DNA from 2 places in the Pseudomonas sp. JDS08PS003 genome. Region 2 is predicted to be linked to the other one. Evidence: predicted binding sites of a transcription regulator. Region 2 holds the regulator's gene; the other holds the start of a gene.
The links. The regulator FliA, encoded in region 2, starts transcription of late flagellar genes. The targets are predictions, from matches to a motif close to CTAAAGTTTNNNNNNNNNNNGCCGNTAA.
Positions count from the first base shown of each region.

Region 1: a site for FliA is predicted at 1,173-1,200, ahead of flgM (flagellar biosynthesis anti-sigma factor FlgM). Genes of this name have one in related genera too.

Region 1 is NZ_CP120724.1:5,462,992-5,466,396, forward strand. Features, by position in the region: gene P7C00_RS24110 (chemotaxis protein CheV) at 1-250, opposite strand, end outside; gene flgA (flagellar basal body P-ring formation chaperone FlgA) at 326-1,087, shown strand; gene flgM (flagellar biosynthesis anti-sigma factor FlgM) at 1,239-1,556, shown strand; gene P7C00_RS24125 (flagella synthesis protein FlgN) at 1,605-2,072, shown strand; gene P7C00_RS24130 (flagellar brake protein) at 2,169-2,915, shown strand; gene P7C00_RS24135 (MFS transporter) at 2,973-3,405, opposite strand, start outside.
Region 2 is NZ_CP120724.1:2,005,994-2,009,398, forward strand. Features, by position in the region: gene flhF (flagellar biosynthesis protein FlhF) at 1-187, shown strand, start outside; gene fleN (flagellar synthesis regulator FleN) at 306-1,136, shown strand; gene fliA (RNA polymerase sigma factor FliA) at 1,133-1,873, shown strand; gene P7C00_RS09125 (chemotaxis response regulator CheY) at 2,039-2,410, shown strand; gene P7C00_RS09130 (protein phosphatase CheZ) at 2,441-3,229, shown strand; gene P7C00_RS09135 (chemotaxis protein CheA) at 3,242-3,405, shown strand, end outside.

The DNA.
Region 1 (3,405 bases), 3.5 Mb from region 2:
ACCCACCCGAACCTGTGGCCATTGCCAGATCCAGGATCGGAATGGTCGCCCCTCGAATATTCGCGACACCGCACACCACAGGGTTGGATTTGGGCATCAGGGTCAGCTTGGGGCATTGCAGCACCTCGCGAACCTTGAATACGTTGATCCCGTAGAGTTGCTCGCCGTCCAGACGGAACAGCAGCAACTCCAGGCGATTCTGCCCAACCAATTGCGTGCGCTGGTTTACCGAATCCATTACACCAGCCATGCCCAGACTCCCCAAAGCTTTAAGATCCGACGCACGCTCATCACTAAACGGCACGGCGCTTGCTTTTTAACTGTTATGAACGCCAAAACGACATTTTTCCGACGCCTGACATCCCCCTACCGCGCATTGCTTTGTGGGTTGTCGGCGCTGTGTATCCTAAACCCTGGCGGCCCTGCCGTTGCTGATTCGGTCACCCTGCCTGATCTACTTATCGGCGTCACTCAAGGGTTTCTTGAATTCACGGTAGAAGACTACCTGGCCACCAGTCAAACGGAAGGACGCTACGAAATCCAAGTCAACCAATTGGATCCGCGTATGCGCATGCCCGCCTGCGACAAGGAATTGACAGCGAGCCTGGAAAGTCCAGCACAGCCGCTGGGACGGGTCACGGTCAAGGTACGCTGCGAAGGCGCCTCCCCCTGGACCGTATTCGTGCCAGCCCAGGTCAAGCTGTTTCGCGAAGTGGTCACCACTTCACGCCCACTCAAGCGCGCCGGGATCATCGAGCCGGAAGACGTGGTGTTGCGTGAGAGAGATATCAGCCTGAACAATCAGGGCTACCTGACCTCCGTGGACCAGGCCATTGGTCAGAAACTTGTCCGACCAATGGTCGCCGACCAGCTCATTACCCTGGGGCACCTGGAACAGGCTGAAGTGGTGCGCAAGGGCGATCAGGTGGTGATTTCGGCACGTAGCGGCACCCTGAACGTGCGGATGCCGGGGGAGGCACTGTCCAATGGCGGCATGAGCGAGCAGATCCGGGTCAAGAACCTAAACTCGCAGCGAGTGATCAAGGCACGCATCACCGCACCGGGGCAGGTGGAAGTGGCAATGTAGATAACTGGCGCTCGACTCGCTCGTTCCCTAAACTGTGGCCGATAAAGGGTCGCAGATACCTGCGCTGGCTTGTCGACAATCGAGCCTAAAGTTTTTCAGGGTATGGCCGAAAACATGGCAAGCGTCCAAATACCCAGAGGTTTTCTTCATCATGGTCATCGACTTCAGCCGTTTAAACAGCTCCCCTTCACTGACAGGCAGTACGCGTACCAGCGCCAGCAAGGAAACCGGTGATGCCGGCAAATCCGCTCCGCTGACGACTGCAGCCGAGACCAGCAAAAGCGGGGAATCGGTACACCTCAGCAATGAGGCTCAACAGTTGCAGAAAATCACCGACAAGCTGCGCGATCAGCCTGCTGTCGACAAGGCCCGAGTGGCCGAGTTGAAGCAAGCCATTGCCGATGGCAGCTATAAGGTCGACAGCAACCGTATAGCCAGCAAACTGCTCAACTTCGAAGCCCAGCGCTAGCCACAGGCTTGCGCCAGGCTTTTGGACGCTTAATCCCCAAGGCCAGCCATGCACGACACCAATTTACTGCAACTGATCAATGACGACCTTGCTCCAGCTCAACAACTGCTGGAGCTGCTCAGAGCCGAATCCATTGCCCTGCACGGCCGCGACATGCCGTTGCTGGAGGATATCCTGGCGCAGAAGCAGGCCCTGGTCATATTGCTGGAACAGCATGGCCGTAAGCGCACAGAGATCCTTGCCAGCCTGAACCTGCCGAGCAATCGTGCAGGCCTCGAGCAACTGGCCAGTCACTCCAGCCTGGGCGACCAACTGCTCGAGCAGGGCAATCTGCTGACCCAGTTGCTCGCCGACTGCCAGGCCACCAACGAACTCAATGGCCGCTCGATCCAGATTCAACAGGCCACCACCGCCAACCAGTTGAAAATCCTCAACGGCGGTGAACCCCCAGCACTTTATGACGCCCGCGGCTCTACCTCTATGCTTGCGAAGCCCCGCCCACTCAGTCAGGCTTAAGCCCCAAAAATGAGTGCGCGCTACCAAGCCGTGAAACATACTGGCAAAATGCCAGATCCTGCGTGTAGTTGTATTTTGTCTGGAGATTGATGAACCGTGTTCAACGCCTCAAACGCGGAAGATGCTCCGCAGCCACCTAAGGTGTTCACCACTGCGTTGGAAATTTCCTCCAACCTGCGGCTGCTGCAAGAGAGCCACGACCCGCTGATCATCACTTTCCATGAGCGCAGTCAGCGCTTCCAGAGCTACCTCGTGGAAGTGGACCGCGACAGCAACATGATTGCCCTTGATGAAATGATCCCTCGCGACGGTGAGCGATTCATGCTGGCAGGCGAGCCATTTCGCGTTGAAGGCTTTCATGAAGGCGTGCGCATCGCCTGGGAAAGCAACGGCCTGCCGACCCTCGATGAGTCCAATGGCGGGCGCTGCTACCGGACCACGCTGCCGGACGAAGTGGTTTACCACCAGCGCCGCAACGCCTTCCGGGCTGCACTCAAGCTGGCGCAACTGGTCGACATCGAACTCAGCGGCGAAAAACTCAAGTCCCCTCTGACCGGCAAGCTGCTGGATATTTCCGCTACCGGCTGCAAGTTGCGCTTCGACGGCGATATCTCTTCGCGCCTACAACTGGGTCAGGTGTACGAGCGCTTTATTGCCGCCCTGCCCTTCGGCAGCATGACCGCCCCGGTCGAACTGCGTTACCTGCATCACGAGGAGCGTATCGACACCACCTTCGCCGGCGTGCGCTTTCACAACATGAGCGGCCTGGTGCAGCGTCAGGTAGAGCGCTTCGTCTATCAGTTGCAGCGTGAAGCGCGGCGCTTCGACAAAGACGACCTCTGAACCCCACGCATCAATGAAAACGGGCAGTGCCTTGCGGCAACTGCCCGTTTTTCGTTTCTAGGGTCGAGCCCCACTCAGATGATCCCGAGCACAATCGTCGGGCGACGCCTCATCCGACGCTTCCGGCGTCTCAGGCTCCGCTGCAGGCACAGCATCCGGAGCGGGCGTGGTCTGCATCTGATCCTGCACCACCTGCTCATCCACCCGTGGATCGAGAGCCGCCACCAGAGGTGAGCTGGACATGCTGTCCGGCATGGCGACGTGATGCAGCGGCGCATCATCCACCTGATGCAGATTGGTCACCGCCTTCGGCCGGATCCTCCAGACCAGGACCAGGGCAAAGAAACTGAAGAAGGCATACAGCATCTGACTGCCGAACAACTTCATCAGCACCCCGGCCGCCAACGGACCGATGCTCGCCCCCACGCCATACGTCACCAACAGCATCGCCGTCAGCGACACTCGACGATCACTTTCCACGTGGTCATTG
Region 2 (3,405 bases):
CAGTCACGAATTGCCGGTGGCCTATCTCACCGATGGTCCACGGATTCCCGACGATTTGCACCTGCCTCGCCGGCACCAGTTGGTGAGTCGCGCTGTCAGCGTGCAGATGCAGGAAGAACCCAGCGAAGAAGCCATGGCCGACATGTTCGCTGACCTCTATCACAGCCCGACCAAGCGGGTCGGCTGAGGTAGACATGAATAGATTGCAGTGTATCTACATCGATGGTCTGCCATGCATTGTTCCAATGGTGAACGCGCAGCCAGTTATGTGGCCCCGTCTAAGTAAGACAAGGTAAAGAAAGAACATGGGCAGCATGCATCCCGTACAGGTGATTGCGGTGACCGGCGGCAAAGGTGGCGTCGGCAAGACTAATGTGTCAGTGAACTTGTCCCTGGCTCTGGCTGAGCTCGGCCGGCGAGTCTTGCTGCTGGACGCCGATCTGGGACTGGCCAACGTCGATGTCCTGTTGGGTCTGACCCCCAAGCGCACCCTGGCGGATGTCATCGAAGGGCGCTGTGAGCTGCGCGACGTGCTGCTCCAGGGGCCTGGCGGCATTCGCATCGTTCCGGCCGCTTCGGGTACCCAAAGCATGGTGCACCTGAGCCCCGCCCAGCACGCCGGTCTGATCCAGGCCTTCAGCGACATCGGCGACAATCTCGATGTACTGGTGATCGACACCGCTGCAGGTATTGGTGACTCGGTAGTCAGTTTCGTCCGCGCGGCCCAGGAAGTGTTGCTGGTGGTCTGTGACGAACCGACCTCCATCACCGACGCCTACGCGCTGATCAAACTGCTCAACCGCGACTATGGCATGAACCGTTTCCGGGTCTTGGCCAACATGGCCCAGAGCCCTCAGGAAGGGCGCAACCTGTTTGCAAAATTGACCAAGGTCACGGATCGCTTCCTGGACGTGGCCTTACAATACGTCGGCGCAGTTCCCTACGACGAAAGCGTACGCAAGGCCGTGCAAAAGCAGCGTGCGGTCTATGAAGCCTTTCCTCGTTCGAAGTGTGCATTGGCGTTCAAGGCCATCGCGCAAAAAGTCGATACCTGGCCGTTGCCAGCGAACCCACGCGGGCATCTGGAGTTTTTTGTCGAGCGGCTAGTGCATCAAACAGCGGGACCGGTGCTATGACTGCCAGCGGCTACAACCTCTACAAGAAGTCGGCACGTGACAGCCAATACGAACTGATCGAGCGCTACGCGCCCCTGGTCAAGCGTATTGCCTATCACCTGCTGGCGCGGTTGCCGGCCAGTGTTCAGGTGGAAGACCTGATTCAGGCCGGGATGATCGGTTTGCTCGAAGTGTCGACCAAATACGACGCGAGCAAGGGAGCGAGTTTCGAAACCTACGCGGGTATCCGTATCCGTGGGGCGATGCTCGACGAGGTTCGCAAAGGCGATTGGGCACCGCGTTCGGTGCACCGTAATACGCGCATGGTCAGTGATGCCATTCGCGCAATTGAAGCTAAAACCGGTCGTGACGCTAAAGATCACGAGGTTGCGGCCGAACTTCAATTGAGTCTCGACGATTATTACGGGATTTTGAACGACACCTTGGGCAGCCGCCTGTTCAGTTTCGACGACCTGTTGCAGGACGGCGAACATGAAGGGCTGCATGAGGATGGCGCCAGTGCTCATCTCGAGCCGTCACGGGACCTGGAGGATGAACGCTTCCAGGCTGCGTTGGCGGATGCGATTGCCAATTTGCCGGAGCGCGAGCGACTGGTGTTGGCGCTGTACTACGACGAAGAGCTGAACCTCAAGGAAATCGGTGAGGTCCTGGGGGTCAGCGAGTCGCGGGTCAGCCAGTTACACAGCCAGTGCGCAGCCCGCTTGCGGGGGCGTTTGGGGGAGTGGCGAGCGCGCTGACAGGCAGTGTGGGGACACTGCGATCAGGACCGGTGAAGCAAGCGCTGCACCGGTCTTGCGGTATGTGCTCCATGCAGTCGTTGTGTGTTATGCCGAATTGATTGAATGGCGCGTTCAGGTGCTGGATGCGTTTAAGACTGCTTGGAGGTCGAATTGGACAAGAACATGAAAATCCTCATCGTTGATGACTTTTCAACGATGCGGCGGATCATAAAAAACCTGTTGCGTGATCTGGGTTTCACCAACACGGTCGAGGCCGACGATGGCACCACTGCCATTCCGGTACTCAACAGCGGGAGCATCGACTTTCTGGTAACAGACTGGAACATGCCGGGCATGACCGGTATCGACCTGCTGCGCCACGTGCGTGCCGATGAAAAACTCAAGCACCTGCCGGTATTGATGGTTACTGCTGAAGCCAAGCGCGAGCAGATCATCGAAGCTGCCCAGGCCGGCGTAAACGGCTATGTCGTCAAACCATTCACGGCTCAGGCGTTGAAAGAGAAGATCGAAAAAATCTTCGAACGCATCGGTTGAGACGCGTAGCCATTCCGCCACGGGGGAGCTATGGAGCATAACGAATCTTCACTGGGCGACTTTGAGTCGACCCTGAAAAAACATGCGCTGGAACTGGTCGAAAGCCTTGAAAAGGGCAGGTTCGGCGAAGCGGTGCAATTGATCCATGAGCTCAATCAGACCCGTGACCGCGGCCTGTATCAGGAAGTGGGCAAGCTCACCCGCGAGCTGCATAGCGCAATCGTCAATTTCCAGATTGACCCGCACATGCCGCAAGCCGAGGAAGTTTCACAGATCACGGATGCCACTGAGCGCCTGTCCTATGTGGTCCGGCTCACGGAAGCCGCAGCCAACCGCACCATGGACCTGGTAGAGAGCAGCACCCCGTTGGTCAACGGCCTGAGCACTGAAGCCCAGGCCTTGAGCGCAGACTGGGGGCGCTTTATGCGGCGTGAGGTCGGCGCTGAAGAGTTTCGCGAACTGGCACGCCGGGTCGACAGTTTCCTGACGCGCAGCGAGCAGGAAACCCGCACCGTATCGGGCCACCTCAACGACATTCTGCTGGCGCAGGATTACCAGGACCTGACCGGTCAGGTGATCAAGCGTGTGACCCAGTTGGTCACGGAAGTCGAAAGCAATCTGCTCAAACTCGTCTTGATGGCCAGCCAGGTCGATCGTTTCGCCGGCATCGAACATGACCGTGAATCGATCCTCGCTGAAAAAGATCCGCAAAAACATCTCGCCAAGGGTGAAGGTCCGCAGATTCATGCCGATAAACGGGAAGACGTTATGTCCGGTCAGGACGATGTAGACGATTTGCTTTCCAGCCTTGGATTCTAGGAGCACCCATTAATGAGCTTCGGCGCCGATGAAGAGATCCTTCAGGATTTCCTGGTTGAGGCCGGCGAGATTCTAGAGCAACTGTCCGAACAACTGGTCGAGCTGGAAAGCCGGCCAGATGATGCGGACTTGCTCAATGCAATTTTTCGCGGTTTTCACACTGTTAAAGGGGGCGC